Linked DNA regions of Prochlorococcus marinus str. MIT 0912. The protein of the gene in region 1 interacts with the protein of each later gene in a pairwise test. Links are inferred from orthologs where the notes say so. Each region holds a gene or a part of one and is shown in the gene's direction. Other genes may lie near its edges.

What was found.
Region 2: the proteins of ftsZ (region 1) and O5640_RS06960 interact in binary tests that used the Escherichia coli proteins (3 or more experiments, as listed by UniProt). The link is inferred for Prochlorococcus marinus str. MIT 0912 from one-to-one orthologs.
Region 3: the proteins of ftsZ (region 1) and rlmN interact in binary tests that used the Escherichia coli proteins (3 or more experiments, as listed by UniProt). The link is inferred for Prochlorococcus marinus str. MIT 0912 from one-to-one orthologs.

What each region holds. Positions count from the first base shown.
Region 1 is NZ_CP114783.1:848,124-854,334, forward strand. Bases 2,263-5,209 are described here. They hold ftsZ (cell division protein FtsZ), read left to right. Parts: upstream 2,263-3,157; coding sequence 3,158-4,261; downstream 4,262-5,209. Other genes in these bases: O5640_RS05190 (cell division protein FtsQ/DivIB), read left to right, coding at 2,263-2,994; panB (3-methyl-2-oxobutanoate hydroxymethyltransferase), read left to right, coding at 4,431-5,209; hemW (radical SAM family heme chaperone HemW), read right to left, coding at 5,191-5,209. Outside these bases: tRNA (N6-isopentenyl adenosine(37)-C2)-methylthiotransferase MiaB, read left to right, coding at 1-615; O5640_RS05180 (D-alanine--D-alanine ligase family protein), read left to right, coding at 668-1,729; O5640_RS05185 (hypothetical protein), read left to right, coding at 1,766-2,176; more of O5640_RS05190, read left to right, coding at 2,164-2,262; more of panB, read left to right, coding at 5,210-5,249; more of hemW, read right to left, coding at 5,210-6,211. UniProt on the Escherichia coli protein: Essential cell division protein that forms a contractile ring structure (Z ring) at the future cell division site. The regulation of the ring assembly controls the timing and the location of cell division.
Region 2 is NZ_CP114783.1:1,154,480-1,160,742, reverse strand. The notes cover bases 2,351-5,349. They hold O5640_RS06960 (rod shape-determining protein), read left to right. Parts: upstream 2,351-3,323; coding sequence 3,324-4,376; downstream 4,377-5,349. Other genes in these bases: O5640_RS06950 (hypothetical protein), read left to right, coding at 5,314-5,349; mreC (rod shape-determining protein MreC), read left to right, coding at 4,380-5,129; O5640_RS06965 (single-stranded DNA-binding protein), read right to left, coding at 2,849-3,238; O5640_RS06970 (DedA family protein), read left to right, coding at 2,351-2,837. Also shown: O5640_RS06985 (carbohydrate kinase family protein), read left to right, coding at 1-206; tRNA (adenosine(37)-N6)-threonylcarbamoyltransferase complex ATPase subunit type 1 TsaE, read right to left, coding at 203-697; ahcY (adenosylhomocysteinase), read left to right, coding at 723-2,156; more of O5640_RS06970, read left to right, coding at 2,181-2,350; more of O5640_RS06950, read left to right, coding at 5,350-5,622; response regulator transcription factor RpaB, read left to right, coding at 5,802-6,263. UniProt on the Escherichia coli protein: Forms membrane-associated dynamic filaments that are essential for cell shape determination. Acts by regulating cell wall synthesis and cell elongation, and thus cell shape.
Region 3 is NZ_CP114783.1:973,824-980,006, reverse strand. What follows is about bases 1,087-4,005. They hold rlmN (23S rRNA (adenine(2503)-C(2))-methyltransferase RlmN), read left to right. Parts: upstream 1,087-1,965; coding sequence 1,966-3,045; downstream 3,046-4,005. Other genes in these bases: O5640_RS05955 (sodium:solute symporter family protein), read left to right, coding at 3,076-4,005; O5640_RS05965 (high light inducible protein), read left to right, coding at 1,817-1,969; O5640_RS05970 (DNA-directed RNA polymerase subunit beta'), read left to right, coding at 1,087-1,750. Outside these bases: more of O5640_RS05970, read left to right, coding at 1-1,086; more of O5640_RS05955, read left to right, coding at 4,006-4,842; O5640_RS05950 (hypothetical protein), read left to right, coding at 4,893-5,018; O5640_RS05945 (HEAT repeat domain-containing protein), read left to right, coding at 5,042-5,851; O5640_RS05940 (DUF2997 domain-containing protein), read left to right, coding at 5,942-6,145; O5640_RS05935 (DUF1257 domain-containing protein), read left to right, coding at 6,145-6,183.

The sequences.
Region 1 (6,211 bases):
AGGTATTTTACGAAAGAGTTAATAGATGTATGTGCAAAACTTCCTAAGGTTTGTGAACACTTTCATATCCCTTTCCAAAGTGGAAGTAATAAAGTACTCAAAAATATGGGTCGGGGATATACCGTTCAAACCTATAAAGAGATTATAGATTATATAAAACAAATAATGCCTGAGTCATCTATTACTTCTGATGCAATTGTAGCTTTTCCAGGAGAGACAAGAGATGAATTCGAAGAAACACTATCACTTATAGAGGATGTTAAATTTGATCTTGTTAATACTGCAGCCTACTCTCCAAGACCAAATACACCAGCTGCTTTATGGCCTAATCAATTACCTGAATCAATAAAGATTGATAGGCTAAGAGAAATTAACAACTTGGTGGAAAAGACCGCAAAAGAAAGAAATTTAAGATATAAAGACTCATTACAGGAAATACTTATAGAGAATATAAATTCTAAAGATAATTCCCAACTAATGGGAAGAACTAGAACAAATAGATTAACATTTTTTCCGAGATCATCAAGTAATATCAAATCACATCAACCAGGAGAAATTGTGACAATAAAAATCAATGAAATACGTCCATTCTCATTAACTGGAAGCCTTTCATAAATTTTGATAAATTAAATGAACTTTATTATAAAATATTCAAACTAAAATAGTCATGTCGAATAAAAAACTCACTGTAGGACTAGTATTTGGTGGAAATTCAAGCGAACATGAGGTTTCGATAAAATCAGCTAAAACTATTTACAACGCCTTTTCTCATTCTTATAATTGTGATCGATTTGTTGTAAATCCAATATATATAGACAAGCATGGCTTTTGGGAAGATTCAGCATACTCAAAGTCAATTTTATTGGAAGAAAAAGAATCAATTAAAACTATAGAAAGTAATAAAGATTCAAATCATAATTTAACGAACTTTGCAAAAGAAAGTAACAAAGTTGATATATGGTTCCCCGCATTGCATGGTCCAAACGGGGAAGATGGAGTTATTCAGGGATTATTTAAATTAACCGGAAAGCCTTTTGTTGGATCCGGAACTCTTGGTTCATCTTTAGGTATGGATAAAATAGCAATGAAATCTATTTTCAATTCATTAAATCTGCCTCAATCTCCATATATTTATTTACATAAAGAGAATTTATTAAATGAATTATTTATGAATTCCGTTTTTGATAAAATAGAAAAAATAATAAACTATCCTTGTTTTGTAAAGCCAGCCAACTTGGGTTCTTCTATTGGCATAACCAAAGCTTACTCAAAACAAGAACTAATTACTGGAATAGAAATTGCAGTAAAATATGATGAGAGAATTATAATAGAAAAAAATATTGAAGGTAGAGAACTTGAATGTGGTGTATTAGGAAAGTCTAAAATGAAATCATCAGTTATTGGCGAAGTTAAATTTCAAACTGATTGGTATACATATGAATCCAAATACGATGAAAATCTAAGTAGTACAATTATACCAGCTAATTTAAATATAGAGATAGTTAATAAAATACAAAAGCTAGCTATCGAAGCATGTAAAGCTATTAACGCTTATGGATTAGCGAGAGTAGATTTCTTTTACCAAGAGAGCACGCAACAGATTTACATAAATGAAGTTAATACCTTGCCTGGCTTCACAAAAACAAGTATGTATCCAATGTTATGGGAAGCTTCTGGATTAAAACTAGAAAAACTTGTTGCTAGTCTCATAGAAACAGCTAAAGAATGAATTAACCATGACATTTTTAGATCTCTTTTTCAAAAAATGATTCACGGTCTCCTTTGGTTGCCATTATTGATGGCTTTTATTCTCATAGCTTCCCTTGGCTGGATCGAGAGAAGGCGACAGAATCTCTATTTGATTTGGGCTAAAGGTTCAGAGCTTGCAAAGCTTGATGGGACAGGAGCTGCTCGATTAAAGGCTGGAATTTTATGCTGGAGCAGCTTTGAAGCTGGCAGCTTCAAGGAGGAAGCAACTTTCGAAGTTAAGAAACTAGAAATGGTTGAGCTTATGGCTCTCAGTTCAGGAGAAGCACCATTAACAAAAGAATCTGAGGGACGTTGCCGACTAAGACTTGTTGGTTCGGGAAGAGAAATAGATGTGCCTTTCTCAGATGCTGAACGTGCTCGTCAATGGATGGACAAACTAATGTCCAGAGCAAGATGCGACCTTTGAAATCAAATAGAAGAAAAAAGGGAACATTAAATAACTACAACCGAATATCAACTAAAAAAGTCTCGTTTATTGCTCAAAACAAAACTTTTCTAATTGAACTTTGGCAATTACTCTTTTTTTCTAGCACTTCGATTTTTCTAATTCTTTCATTTTCAAACCAGGCTTGGAAACCAATAGGTTTTGATCAAACTAAAATAACAGGCCTATCTGGAATAACAAAAAACGACATAAAAAAAACAACTAGTATTTTTTTTCCTAAAAATTTGTTGGAGTTAAATCCAAAAGAAATTGAATCTTATTTAATAAAAAAGCTTCCTATTAAAGGAGTTTCAGTAAGCCGAAAGTTTTTCCCTCCTGAAATTCATGTAAATGTTTTAGAAAGAGAGCCAGTCGCATTTGCGAGTCGCATTTTTTCAAGCAATCTAGAAAAAGGAATGATTGATATCGAAGGATCCTGGATACCACTTCGATTTGTAAATAAATCAAAACAAAATAAAATAAAATTATCTATAGAGAATTGGAATCCAGATAAAAAAAAAGAAATTATTGAAATAATTAAAAATAGATTTATTTTTCAAAGCCCTCTTCAAAAAATCAAAATAAATCCTCTTCAAGAAATAAGCCTAAAAACAGAGCAATTCGATTCAGTCCTTCTAGGCTTAGGAACTGATCGTTTGATCGAGCAAATCAATAAACTCAACCAACTACAAAAATCATTACCAAATCTTTTAATCAACACAAAAGTAAAAATCGTGGATCTTAAAGATCCAAGCAAACCAGAATTAAAAATAGAAAAATTGCTAGACAATGGAAAGTAAAAGCCTTGCTATAACATGTTTCCTTTGAAATCATTATTATATTTGGAGCAATTCAAGGTCAATCTAGGAAATTAATTTGTTAATCAATTTGAACCCATAAGCCAACAGAATTCATAGATGATGTTCATAATGCCCAAAACGAGTTCTAATCCTGAATATGGTGATGGGAATGGGAAACAAACCTAGTTTCAACATGGATGAAGGAATCCTACCCAGTCAATCTGCACGTATTGAGGTTATTGGCGTTGGGGGCGGAGGAAGTAATGCCGTCAATCGCATGATTAATAGCGATCTTGATGGAGTCACATATCGCGTACTCAATACAGACGCTCAAGCTCTAATACAATCATCCGCTACTCATAGAGTTCAGCTTGGTCAAAGCTTAACTAGAGGGCTTGGAGCAGGCGGTAATCCAAGTATTGGGCAGAAGGCAGCAGAAGAATCGAGGGCTGATCTTCAACAAGCATTAGAAGGGGTAGACCTAGTTTTTATTGCCGCCGGTATGGGAGGAGGTACTGGAACCGGAGCAGCCCCTGTTGTTGCTCAAGTCGCCAAGGAAAGCGGTGCTTTAACAGTGGGGATAGTTACCAAACCATTCAGTTTCGAAGGGAAACGTCGTTTGAGACAAGCTGATGAAGGTATCGCAAGGCTTGCAGAGAATGTTGATACGTTAATTGTCATCCCAAACGACAGACTAAAAGACGTGATTTCAGGAGCACCTTTGCAAGAAGCCTTTAGAAGCGCTGATGATGTTCTAATGAAAGGAGTTCAAGGAATAAGCGACATAATCACTTGTCCTGGATTGGTTAATGTAGATTTTGCTGACGTGCGTTCTGTTATGACAGAAGCCGGTACTGCGCTTTTAGGAATTGGTTTAGGCTCTGGAAGATCACGAGCTCTAGAAGCAGCTCAAGCAGCAATCAATAGTCCTCTTCTAGAAGCAGCTCGAATAGATGGAGCAAAAGGGTGTGTGATAAACATAACTGGAGGGAAAGATATGACTCTAGAAGACATGACATCTGCTTCTGAGGTCATTTCCGATGTAGTAGATCCCGAAGCAAATATTATTGTAGGCACAGTTGTTGACGAAAAACTTGAGGGCGAGATTCAAGTAACTGTTATTGCTACTGGGTTTGACAGTAATCAAATTTATTCAAATGAAAGAACTAGAGCAAGACTTACGCCACAATCACTTTATGAAGGATCAGAAAATAGGGAAGCAGGTGCTTCTATACCTGAGTTTTTACGTCTAAGACAAAATCGTTGAGACTTTTATTGCTCTTATTGCTTTAATTAAGGTGACCCGGATTCCACGCCTGCTTTGAGCATCCCATATGGCTGCTACCTTCCGGTCCTGACCAGGTTTAGGCGTCACAGCCGCATGGGGCCGAGTCAATAATATTCTAGCAATAGCTAACCACGTTATTAAGAATTAAATGCAAACCACAGAATTGGTTCGTTTTAAAAAGTTTGGTAAACAGATAATCGTATTAACTGCTTGGGATGCTATTTCATCCTCAATAGTAGAGGCCGCAGGAGCTGATGTTGTTTTAGTAGGAGATTCACTTGGAATGGTTGTCTTAGGACACGCAACGACACTTCCAGTAACACTTGATCAAATACTTCACCACACACAGGCTGTATGTAGAGGCTTTTCTAAACCTCTTTCCGAACAACCATTAGTAGTTTGTGATCTCCCTTTTTTAAGTTATCAATGTGGCGAAGACAAGGCTGTTGAAGCTGCTGGAACTCTCCTGAAAAATTCATCTGCTTCAGCAGTGAAACTTGAAGGAGCTGAACCTGAGACTTTATTAGTAATTAAAAGACTTATTAGAACTGGAATCCCTGTAATGGGTCATCTTGGCCTAACTCCTCAATCAGTTCATCAACTTGGATATAAATCACAAGCCAGGGACAAAGACAGTCAAGAAAAAATTTTCAAAGATTCAAAAATGCTTCAAGAATCAGGATGTTTTGCAATAGTTCTTGAACATATCCCAGGAGAAATTGCCAGCCAATTAAAGAATCATTTAGACATTCCCGTAATTGGCATTGGAGCAGGCTGTAATTGTGATGGGCAGGTAAGAGTTACAGCTGATATTCTTGGCCTTTCAATTTCACAGCCTCCTTTTGCAAAACCTTTCCTAGCAGGACGAGAACTTTGCATCGATGCCTTAAAAGAATGGATTAATTCTACTAATCCAGATCAAGCGAATCCCACCACAAAAACATTTGAATCAAAATCTGATTGCTAATTTGCATCCCTCTCGGATCACTTAAAAAATATCTTCCATTGTTTCTTAATAGAGACCCATCGTTTAAAGAATTCAACCAAAAGTTCTCTAGTAATTTTAAATTTTTATCGCATTCTTTTTGCGTCCATCCTGAATTTTTAGCAAGTTCCTCAAAATGAATACCTTCACGTCTTCTTAGGCCAATCATCAATAGTTCATCCAATGGCATTGGTTTTGACTTTTCATTACACAAAGCTTTCTCTGATAATTGACTCTCTTGCTGTAGAAGCCATTTTTTATACCCAGCAATTGTTCTGGGTCTAGTGAATCGCTCCCCCCAAGGAGCACTTGTTGCCCCCATGCCAAAGCCCCACCAACCAGAACCACTCCAATACACACGATTATGTCTAGATGCATGTCCCGGCAATGAGTAACTTGAAATCTCGTACCTAGAGAAACCCCTACTTTTCAGAAATCTATTTGTTAAAAAATCTATTTTTTGAGCTTCAGATTCAATTGGGATATTCAAATTACCTTTTTTATGTAATCTTCCAAAAACAGTACCTGGTTCGATTGTCAAATCATAAATTGACAAATGTGGGGCTTCCGTTTCAACTGCTTGGTTCAACTCTTTAATCCACTTAGACAAATTTATACCAGGAAGATTCTGAATCAAATCAAGGCTCCAGCTTCTTATAATTCCTTTTTTAAAAAAGTTATTTAACCAATTGCAAGCCTCTATTAATTGTGAGGAATTATGTTTTCTACCAATTGAGGCCAAAATATTATCATCAAAGGACTGACCGCCCAAGCTAAATCTATTGACTCCTATTTCTATGTATCCATTCAGATCATTTTCAAAAAATGTTGCTGGATCAATCTCCATACTTACCTCCGCACCATCTTGAAATCCAAATTTTTTTTGAAGATTTCTCAACAACTCATCTAACTCATTTTTTTTTAACAACGAAGGGGTTCCGCCG
Region 2 (6,263 bases), 310 kb from region 1 along the record:
CTGTGGTTGATACGACTGGCGCTGGTGATGCATTCACAGCAGGATTGATTTATAAACTAATATCTGTTGATTTAGATCAAATAAGTCAACAATTTGCTGAAGAAATTATTCAATTTGGAATTGCATGCGGTTCTCATGTTTGCAAAGGATTAGGAGCGATTGATGCACAACCTTTCCTTGATGATATTGATAATTTATTATCTTAATTAAAAGGAGGAATCAGCTGAAAAGATCGGGATTTATTGCCTAAGGAATATTCTAATTTTCCCCTCCAAGCATCAGGCAAAGGCAAAGATAATCTCTCTGGCCATTCAACGACCATCAATGCACCTATGGCTTTGGATTCTTCTTCTTCTTGTAAAAAAAATTCGTTAGCCGCATTTGTTTCTTCGATTCTATAGAGATCAAGATGTATCAAAGGAGGTGATCCAAGGGGATAATGTTGTGATAAAGGGAAAGTGGGAGATGTTATGGGTTCTTGAATTCTTAAGCTTTTTGCAATTCCTTTAACTAATGTGGTTTTTCCTGCTCCAAGAGGACCTTTTAAAAGGAGAATGCTTAGATCTGGAAATTTTTTTGTTAATGTTGAACCTAATGACATCGTTGATTCAGGTTTGTCTAGAGTCCAGCAGAAATTATTAGTTTGCTGAGCAAATGAATTAAAAACCTCGAATTTTTTTTCAGTATCTTTTTCCACAATCTCCCATAGAGAGTTCAATTTTATGTTCGCAGCAACTAAGTCAAATCTCAACAGTATTGGAAATAATACTGATTACATAGTTAACGATATAACCGAAGCAGAGTTTGGGCGAAAAGAACTATTGATTGCTGAAACCGAAATGCCAGGTTTAATGGCACTTAGAAAAAAATATGGATCCCAAAAACCATTACAAGGGGCCTACATAGCAGGTAGTCTTCACATGACTATTCAAACAGGAGTCCTGATTGAGACTCTTGTTGAGCTTGGTGCAAAAGTTAGATGGGCTTCGTGTAATATTTTCTCTACTCAAGATCATGCTGCTGCAGCTATAGCAAATTCAGGAGTACCAGTATTTGCTAAGAAGGGAGAAACTTTAGATGAGTACTGGGAATATACACACAAAATTTTTGAATGGAGAGATGGTGAAGCTGCAAATATGATTCTTGACGATGGTGGTGATGCGACTGGGTTGATTATTTTGGGTAGCAAAGCGGAAGAGGATATTTCAGTTCTTGAGAACCCTTCAAATGAAGAGGAAATTGCATTATTTGCCTCTATAAAGAAAAAACTTTCTCAAGATCCTAATTTTTATTCAAAGGCTAAATCCTTTATAAAGGGTGTTACTGAGGAAACTACAACTGGTGTAGCTCGTCTTTACCAGATGGAAAAAAATGGAGAACTTGTTTTCCCCGCAATTAACGTAAATGACTCTGTGACTAAAAGTAAGTTTGATAATCTTTATGGCTGCCGAGAATCCTTGGTGGATGGCATTAAAAGAGCTACAGATGTGATGGTGGCTGGCAAGGTTGCTCTTGTTATGGGGTATGGAGATGTGGGAAAAGGTTCTGCTCAGTCTTTAAGAGGTTTAGGGGCGACAGTTATGATTTCTGAAATAGATCCCATATGTGCTCTTCAAGCTGCAATGGAGGGATTTAGAGTTGTGAGGCTAGATGAAGTGGTAGAAGATGTAGATATTTTTGTTACTGCTACTGGGAATTTTCAAGTTATTCGTCATGAGCATTTGATAAGAATGAAGAATGAATCGATAGTTTGTAATATCGGCCATTTTGATAATGAAATTGAGGTTTCCTCTTTAAAGTCTTATGAGTGGGAAAATATTAAACCTCAAGTTGATCACATCACTTTGCCAAGTGGTAATAAAATAATTCTTTTAGCAGAAGGAAGATTAGTTAATCTTGGATGTGCTACTGGGCATCCTAGTTTTGTTATGAGTAATTCGTTTACTAATCAAGTATTAGCTCAAATCGAATTATTCAAATATGGAGTTAAATATTTGAATAAAGTTTATGTTTTACCAAAACATTTAGATGAAATGGTAGCTATTCTTCATTTAGATAAGATAGGAGCAAAATTAACTAAGTTAACTCAAGAGCAAGCCGAATATATTAATGTTCCAATTGAAGGACCTTACAAGACTGATCAATATCGTTATTAAGTTCATTTAAAAAATTCAAAATAAATGGAAATATCTGAATTTATATCTTCTTTACCAGTATTCATAGGAAATGCAGTTGAGACTAATCAATGGATCGGTTATGGGGCGATCCTGTTAGCAATGTTTTTGGAAAATTTAATTCCACCAATTCCTTCAGAGTTGATTATGCCTCTTGGTGGTTATTATGTTTCTCAAGGTCAATTAGATTTTTTACCAGTTGTTTTATCAGGTTTAATTGGAACTGTTATTGGAGCTTTGCCTTGGTATGGAATTGGTAGATTAGTGAATGAAGAAAGACTTGAGAAATGGCTTGAGAAACATGGGCGTTGGCTTGGAATTAATCCTCAGGAACTTGCTAGGAGTCGTAAATGGTTCAACAGGTATGGAGTTTCTTTAGTGTTTTGGGGAAGATTAGTTCCTGGAATTCGTACTTTGATTTCAGTACCCGCTGGGGTTGAGTTGATGCCCATGACCCCATTTCTGATTTGGACAACTGCAGGAAGCTTGATTTGGACCTTGTTTCTAACAATTACAGGATTTTATTTGGGCGATAATTATGCAAATATCGCAAATTGGATTAGTCCTTTCTCAAGTATCTTTAAGGCAATAATAGTTTTAATTATCTTTGGCGCTTGTATAACTTTAATTTATAAAACTCTCCGTAAACTAATTAAAAATTAAAAAAGATATTTTTAAAATGGAATTTCGTCATTACTTGGCTGCTGATTAAATGAATTATTATTTTGGAAATTACTATTTTCTGAATCTCTTTTGGATCCTAATAATTCAAGACGATCTACTCTAACAACTGGCTTGTTTCTATCCTCTCCAGTATTACGATCTTTCCAGCTATCTAATTTGAAGCTACCAGTTATACCTATTAAAGAGCCTTTTTTAACATAATCGGCTGCGACTTGTGCTTGTTTGCCCCAAATTTCTAAGTTGAACCAATCTGGCTCATCGTTTCGATTTCGTCTATTTACAGCCATTGTTAGATTCGCTACTACAGTTCCAGATTCAAAATATTTAACTTCAGGGTCTCTTCCTGCTCTGCCCACAAGAGTGACTGAATTTATTCCCATCATTACCTCCTCTGTTTACTGGTTGCTAAATAATATATTTATCTTAGTTCAACTCTCTTTATGATGGCTCAAATGATTGAAATTCGTGTTTTTTAACCGTTTTAAATTCTCCCGAGATATTGGGATTGATTTAGGTACAGCAAATACCTTGATTTATGTTTCTGGTAAGGGAATCGTATTGCAAGAACCTTCTGTTGTAGCAATGGATCTAGAAGAGGGAGTTCCTCTCGCCGTAGGCGATGATGCAAAGTTAATGTTAGGGCGAACACCAGGAAATATTCGGGCCGTTAGGCCTCTTAGGGATGGCGTCATAGCGGATTTTGATGCAGCTGAGCAAATGCTTAAGACATTTATTCAAAAATGCAATGAGGGCCGTGGAATTATTGCACCTCGACTAGTTGTTGGTATTCCTAGTGGTGTGACTGGTGTGGAGAGACGAGCAGTTCGTGAAGCTGGTCTTGCGGGAGCGAGAGAGGTTCATTTGATTGATGAACCTGTTGCGGCTGCAATAGGAGCTGCTTTGCCGGTAACAGAGCCAATAGGAACAATGATCGTTGATATTGGCGGGGGTACTACTGAAGTAGCTGTTTTAAGCCTTGGAGGAACAGTTTTAAGTGAATCTGTAAGGGTTGCAGGCGATGAAATTAATGATTCCATCGCAACTTATTTGAAAAAAGTACATAATTTAGTAGTTGGCGAAAGAACAGCTGAAGAGATAAAAATTAAAATCGGATCAGCTTTTCCATCCAATGAATTTGATTTGCAATCAATAGATGTAAGGGGGTTACATTTGCTTTCAGGTTTACCTCGTTCAATCAATTTGAAAGCAGGAGATTTACGTGAAGCCATGTCAGAGCCTTTGAATAAGATTGTTGATGCTGTAAAAAGAACACTCGAGAGAACTCCACCGGAACTGGCTGCAGATATTGTTGATAGGGGAATAATGTTGGCAGGAGGTGGAGCATTAGTGAGAGGAATTAGTGATCTGTTAAGTCATGAAACAGGAATTTTTACTCACGTGGCTGAGGACCCATTGTTATGTGTTGTCAATGGATGTGGGCTTGTTTTAGATGACTTTAAATCAATGCGAAGAGTTTTAGATACGCCTGATTTTGCTAGAAATGTAATTAGAGATTGAACAATGATTACAGCCCGACGGAAAATAGGGTTTCATTTGCTTTTGAAAAGTAGGTTTTGGGTAATATTTTTTTTAGGTGCTTTATTATTTGGTATTCGTTGGACAAAAGGAGCAGGATATTTAGATTTATACACTACTTTGTTGAAACCGATACTACCTGGTACGGCTCAAAGAGAATGGATTAAGGAAGGAGAAAATCTTGAAAGAAATATTCGATTAAAACTACTTGAGGAGGATAATAATCGTTTAAGAAAAGCTCTTTCTTTGCAGGAGTTTAATACTGATAGAAGAATTTCAGCAGCTGTCATATCTCGATCTTCTAGAAATTGGTGGAAACAGCTAGAAATTAATAAGGGCGTAAAAGATGGGGTTTTGAAAGGGCAAACAGTAATTGGTCCAGGAGGCTTGGTTGGTCTCGTTGATAGCACAACTTCATTCACTGCAAGAGTCCGATTGTTGACCGATCCTGGACATCAGATAGGAGCTTGGATCGATCGAACTAAGCGTCATGGAATTTTGACTGGGATGGGTACAAACAGACCAAAATTAATTTTCTTAAATAAAAATAGTTTTGTTGAAATTGGAGACGCTGTAACTACATCTCCAGCAAGTACCTTATTACCCCCAAATTTAACAATTGGAGTTGTTCAGTTTGTTAACGAGAAAGCTTTACCTTCCCCTTATGCAATAGTGCAATTAACTGCATCACCTGAGGCGATAGATTGGGTTCAGATTTTGAAAAATAATGACTAAAAATAATACGAAATTATTAATATTTTTAAATTTATTTTGTTTACCAGCTTTTGTCATTATATCTCCAGATTGTCTTAAAATAAATGGTATAACACCCTGTTGGCCAGTCATTTTTTTATTGCCATTTTCATTAAATAATCCTCCTTTTAGGGCAGCCGTATCCGGAGTTTCGTTGGGGATTTTTATGGATTCTTTTACAATTAGCGATGTTTCTTATATTCCATCTTTGCTTCTTTTATCTGTGGTTTGGAGTACATATGGATTGCATAATAAAAAAATCGAATTATTTCTAAATATTGGTTTGATGGCTATCTTTGGAACTGCCTTTGTAGGTCTTTCGATTTGGGTCCAAAAAATCATTTTATATAGAATCTTACGAAATAATTGGTTTCATTCTTGGTCGATTTATGTATTACTTTCTGAGGTCATAATTACTGGATTAGTTGCCCCATTTCTCTCTTCGTGGCTTCTTCTTGCTTATAAAAAAAACTAATGCAAAAATTTTTTAACCTTTAAAAATAGAATAAATACTTATTTATTAGTGGGGACTCTGTCTTTTAGATTAGTCAAATGGCTTTGAATACCTGACTTGAAGATGATATCGTCAAGTAACAATAAGCCATTTCGACATAAAATTTCGATGGTCCTGTCACTAAGGCAACAGCTAATCTCATGACCTGCATTTTGGTTGTAGATGATGAACCAGCAGTATTGAAAGTCTTGGTCACAAGGCTTAATCTTGCTGGTTATCAAGTTATATCTGCACAGGACGGAGAGCAAGCACTTGAGGTTTTTCACAAAGAAGCACCAGATTTAGTGGTTTTGGATGTCATGCTCCCTAAGATGGATGGCTTTGCAGTTTGTAGAAGAATAAGAGCAGAGTCTTGTGTTCCAATAATATTTTTGACTGCTCTTGAAGCCATTTCAGAAAGAGTTGCAGGTTTAGATTTAGGTGCTGATGATTATCTTGCTAAACCATTTAGCCCAAAAGAGTTAGAGGCCAGAATTGCGACGATTTTGAGAAGAGTAGGACCTGCCCCAACAGTTGATGAGCCAAGAGAGGTTCCATCAGGTCAAGGAGTAATGAAGCTTGGTGATCTTGTTGTAGATACTAATAGAAGACAAGTTAGTAGA
Region 3 (6,183 bases), 130 kb from region 1 along the record:
GCAGCCTAAAGGTCCATCACTAGGAATAAAAGCTTCTCAAAGACTTGCTTTTAAAGATGGCGAGCTTATTAAATCTGTTGAAGGTATTGAGTTGCTTAAAACTCAACTGATGCTTGAGACGTTCGATACGACACCACAAATGACAGTAGACGTGGAAGTCATACAAGACTTGAATTCAAAGAATACTGATAGATTGAAATTAGTTATTCTTGAAAGTATTTTAGTCAGAAGAGATACAACATCTGATTCCAGTCATGGCTCAACACATACTGAATTGCAGATAGAAAATGCTCAAAATGTTTCTGCTGGGGACGTTGTGGCTACAACGCAGATCTTATGTAAGGAAGAAGGTATTGTTCAACTCCCAGACGCTATCGAAGGAGATCCAGTTCGTCGACTTATCGTTGAAAGGGATGAAGATACAATAACAATTGACTCCAAAGGAGCTAATCTTTTGAAAGTTGGACAAAGAGTAGTAGATGGAGACTTTGTTTCTAAAGATCAACCAATTGGTGCTTGTGGTGAAATAGAAAATATTGATGGAAAAAAAGTTAAGTTGCGGCTTGGTAGACCTTACATGGTTTCTCCAGATTCAGTCCTTCACGTTCGTGATGGGGATCTAGTGCAAAGAGGAGATGGCTTGGCTTTGTTGGTTTTTGAAAGACAAAAAACAGGAGATATTGTTCAAGGTTTACCAAGGATTGAAGAATTACTCGAAGCTCGTAGACCCAGGGATTCAGCTATTTTGTGTAAAAAGTCTGGTACAGTAGACATTAAAAAAGGAGATGACGATGACTCGGTAGTTGTATCTATTATTGAGGAAAATGATGCGATTTCTGAATATCCAATTTTATTAGGCCGTAATGTAATGGTTAGAAATAGCCAACAAGTTGTGGCTGGTGAATTCTTGACCGATGGTCCAGTAAACCCACATGAACTTTTGGAATGTTTCTTTACGGATTTGCGTGATAAAAAGCCCCTAATGGATGCAGCTCAAGAGGCCATAGCCAAGCTTCAGCATAGGATGGTAAGTGAAGTTCAAAATGTTTATAAATCTCAGGGAGTAGCCATAGATGATAAACATATAGAGGTAATAGTTCGACAGATGACTAGTAAAGTGAGAATAGAAGATGCTGGGGATACAACATTCCTACCAGGAGAATTGATAGAACTCAGGCAAGTTGAAGATACTAATCAGGCTATATCCATCACTGGAGGTGCTCCCTCAGAGTTCACTCCTGTTTTACTAGGTATTACAAAGGCATCACTTAATACTGATAGCTTCATATCAGCTGCTTCATTCCAAGAAACAACTCGAGTTCTTACCGAAGCGGCTATTGAAGGTAAGTCTGATTGGCTACGTGGACTTAAAGAAAATGTAATTATTGGTCGCCTGATTCCTGCCGGTACAGGTTTTAGTGGCTTTGTTGAAGAGTTAAATGCTGAAGCAGGACCTCATCCAGATATTCTTGCCGAAGATCCGGCTGGTTATAGAAGGATTCAAAATCTTAGACCTGACTATACTGTTGACATGCCTTCTTCCCCAGTGGCTAAGAATACTTCTGTTTTGGATGATCCAAGTGAAGAGGATTTAGAGGCAACTAGAAGTAGACATGGAATCGATCCAACTACAAGTAATTTTGCAGCTTTTGCTCGACCAATCGGTGATGATGAATCACCTGAAGACCAAATGCCAGACCCTGCTGCTTTAGAGGGTTTGCAAGAAGAGGGCTTACTTTCAGATGAATAAATGAAGTTTTCTACAATACGCTTTTAAACTTTCTAATATTTAGTTCTTCCACTTAAAAGACCACCGATGATTGATCCTCCTGTAGTGCCCAAGCGTAAGTTACCTCGCTATGGCTTTCATACACACACTGAACGAGTTAACGGTAGATGGGCAATGATTGGCTTTATTGCATTAGTGCTTTTGGAATTTAAATTGGGACATGGCTTAATGAATTGGTGACAAAACTTTCTAAATCATCAAGTAATTTATCCCTGCTTGGCTTAAGTTCCGAAGATCTTGAAGAATTTGCTCTACAGGAAGGTGAAAAAGCTTTTCGAGGTAGGCAAATTCACGAATGGATTTATCAAAAAGGAGCTAAAAGTGTAGACTCAATAACTGTTCTTCCAAAGCGATGGAGAGATTCATTAGAAAATAAAGGAATCAAGATTGGAAGACTTGATGAAATTAATAGAGTTGTATCTGAGGATGAGACATTAAAATTATTGATGGGGACTATTGATGGTGAGATTATAGAAACAGTAGGAATACCAACTGATAAAAGACTTACTGTTTGTGTCTCAAGTCAAATAGGTTGTCCTATGGGTTGTAAATTTTGTGCGACTGGTAAGGGTGGGCTTAATAGATCTCTTAATGTGAATGAAATAGTTGATCAGGTGATTAGTGTTGGAGAAACAATGAATAGGAGGCCTACCCATGTCGTCTTTATGGGCATGGGCGAGCCACTTCTAAATATTCGTAATGTTTTAGACTCTATTGAATGTCTCACGAATGATATTGGCATTGGTCAAAGAAGGATAACTGTTAGCACTGTTGGTATACCAGATACACTACCCAATTTAGCAAAATCAGCTCAAGAGCGTTTGGGAAGAGTGAAATTCACTCTTGCGGTTAGTCTTCATGCACCTAATCAGACGTTGCGTGAATCAATTATTCCATCAGCGAGTTCTTATCCAATCGATTCATTACTCGAAGACTGTAAAAAATATATAGAATTCACTGGTAGACGTGTAAGCTTTGAATATATCCTTCTTGGTGGTTTGAATGACAAAGATATTCATGCAGAGCAGTTGGCTGATTTGATGAGAGGCTTCCAGAGTCATGTTAATTTAATAGCCTATAACCCAATTGCTGAAGAGAACTTTAAACGACCAAGCCAATCCAGAGTTAATGGCTTTAGAGAATTATTAGAATATAATGGAGTTGCTGTAAGCGTTCGTGCAAGTAGAGGTAGAGATAAAGATGCGGCTTGTGGACAATTAAGAAGGCAAACAATTGATAAAATAAAAATCAATTAAGAGAGAAACATATATGAATTAAGAAATTTTATGACATTTATTGATTGGTTTATTTTATTTTTTTATTTATTATCTTCTCTGGCATTAGGAATTTATATCTCTCTAAAGAATCATAATGAAGCCGATTATTTTGTTGCTGGTCGTCGTCTAACTGGTTTGCTTGCAGGAATGTCCATGGCTGCCACAACGTTCTCGATTGATACCCCTCTTTATGTGGCCGGAATTATTGGGACTAGAGGCTTGGCTGGAAATTGGGAGTGGTGGAGTTTTGGACTTGCACATGTTGCTATGACAGTTATATTCGCTCCACTTTGGCGGCGTAGTGGGGTATTGACGGATGCAGCCTTTACTGAGTTACGTTATGGGGGTAAACCAGCAGCTTATTTAAGAGGTATAAAAGCTTTCATACTTTCTGTCCCAATCAATTGTATTGGGATTGGGTATGCATTCTTGGCAATGCGTAAGGTCGCTGAATCATTAGGTGTCGTGGATGGTCATATTGTGTTTGGCCCCTTTACTGACACGATAATTTTAATGGTTTTAGTTGCTTTGTTTTTGCTTGTTTACACTGTACTAGGCGGTCTTTTGGCCGTGGTAGTTAATGATTTTGTACAACTTATATTGGCTCTTTTAGGCGCGCTTGCGGTTTGCTTTGTAGTGCTTGATGCTTCAGGTGGTATGACGGATTTATTAATAAAGTTAGAGGCATTAGATAGACCTGAGCTTCTTTCTTTATTCCCATGGACATTAAATAAAGATGGTTTCAATTGGTTGGATCGTTCAGGAATAAGTATTACTACTTTTTTCGCTTTTATTTCTTTGCAGTGGTGGAGTTTTAGACGCAGTGATGGTGGTGGAGAATTTATTCAGCGTTTATTGGCTACTAAAGATGAAAAACAAGCAACTTTGGCAGGAATAGTGTTTTTAATTGTTAATTATCTTATTCGTAGTTGGCTTTGGATTTTAGTTGGCCTGGCTGGTTTAGTTCTTTTACCTCAACAAACTGACTGGGAATTAAGTTATCCAAAGCTCGCTGTTACATATTTGCCACCCGTTGGACTTGGATTAGTGGTGGTTTCATTGGTTGCAGCATTTATGAGTACCGTAAGTACTTCAATTAATTGGGGAGCAAGTTATCTTGCGCATGATCTGTATAAAAGATTTGTTAGGCCATCGGCTGGACCTAGAGAAATGATACTCATGGGCCAAGTTGCAAGTATTTTCTTGCTGCTAATTGGAGTCGTTACGGCTCTATTTGGTAACAGTATTGGTTCAATGTTTAGACTTGTTATTGCAATAGGTACAGGACCAGGTGCTGTACTTGTGCTTCGGTGGTTTTGGTGGCGAGTTAATGCTCTAGCGGAACTTTCCGCAATGCTGAGTGGTTTTTTTATTGGCTTAATAACATCAGTTTCTCCATATTTTACAATTGAGGATTTTGGAAAAAGACTCTTATTTACTACTTTATTTACAGCTGTGGTTTGGTTGCTTACTTTATTTTTTTCTCAGCCAGAGTCTGAGGAGACACTCAATAAATTTGTGATGCAGGTGAACCCTCCAGGTCCTGGTTGGAACAAAATAAGGAAAAGTCTGAATATCAATCCAGTTGATAATTTTTCAGTTCTTGGATATCGCTTCATTTTAGGCTCAGGAATTCTCTATGGGGGTTTAATTAGTATTGGGGCTTTCTTATTACATCAAGAAAGGAACGCTTGGATTGCCCTTTCAATTGCTGTGAGTTGTGTTTTTTTAATGAAGAAAACAAAACTAATAACTCAAAAAGTTGACCCACGATAGCCAAATGGTCAAAATTTAGAGCAGAATAGAATTCTAATTAGTTTGTAACATTGGGTTTTTTACGAACAACTCTTTTCCCTATTTTAATTGTTGCTCTTTTTGCTGTAGCTTTGTTCGCTGTCAGCGCTCGTATATGGCTCCCCGGGGATATGCTTGCACCAGCACCAATTAATTAGTTTGCTCTTCTTCTGTCAGAGCTATGAATGATGAAAATCAAAAATTAAGTGAAGAAGGGTTGGCTAATTTGGCTATAGACCCAGATCTTTTAGCGAGAGAATTAGCTGCTCAATTGGCAGGAGATCCTTTAGATGAAATTGAATTAGATAAAATTGATGGTGATCAAGGGAATTCATCAAAAGAATGTGATCTTGCGCTGAAATGGCTTCAATCCGGAAATAATGAGAGACTTCAGGGTTTAAGAGTCTTTTGCGAACATAGGGATCCAAGAGCTCTCCCACTCTTATTACCTTTACTTGAAGAACCTTCTCCTGTAGTCAGGATGAGTGCTGTTTATGCTTTAGGTAGAAATACTTGTCCAAAAGCTATAGATCTTCTTTTGCATTTATTGAGGTTTGATAGTAACGCTTATGTGCGAAAAGCTACTGCATGGAGTCTCGGAAATTACCCTAATGCACCCGTTCTAGAACCTCTGATTAATGCATTAAAGCAAGATGTGGCTGCGGTGAGATTGTGGGCATCAAGCTCTTTAGCAGAGGTTGGACTAAATTCAGTAGAGAGCTCTCCCCCAGCCGCGAATCAATTACTTGAAAGTTTGCAAGTAGATGGTGAACCAATAGTTAGAAGTAACTGTATATGGTCGCTAGGCCGCCTTTATGGACTTTTGAGTACGGAAATCCAAATGCAAATAGTAGATACTTTTATTTCTGTTTTATTAAATGATAGAGAGCCTTCTGTGAGATATGAAGCAAGGACAGCTTTGGAGCAATTGGATAATGGAGAGGTACAAAAAAAATTAAAATCATTAATTGATGATGGTCAATTGGTTTAATTTTTGGTACAAAAACAATTCGTTGTAATTAATAATTCGCGTTTCTAGAGTTTTTTTCTATATCATGCGTGACTTAGGGGCTTCAATTTCATGCCACAACGCACATTGCGATTTAAAATCCGACAAGATGGACGGGTGGAAGAAACCGTTGAAGGTCTTGTTGGTGAAGCATGTATTGATTTAACTGAGAAGCTTGAGGATGCCTTAGGCACCGTTGAAAGGAGAGAGCTAACCTCTGATACCTTTCTTCGCGAAAACGTTCAAAACCAGACTATTCCTGCAGAAATCCACTGATGTCACATTTCAGCACAGTTAAAACTCAACTTCGTAAG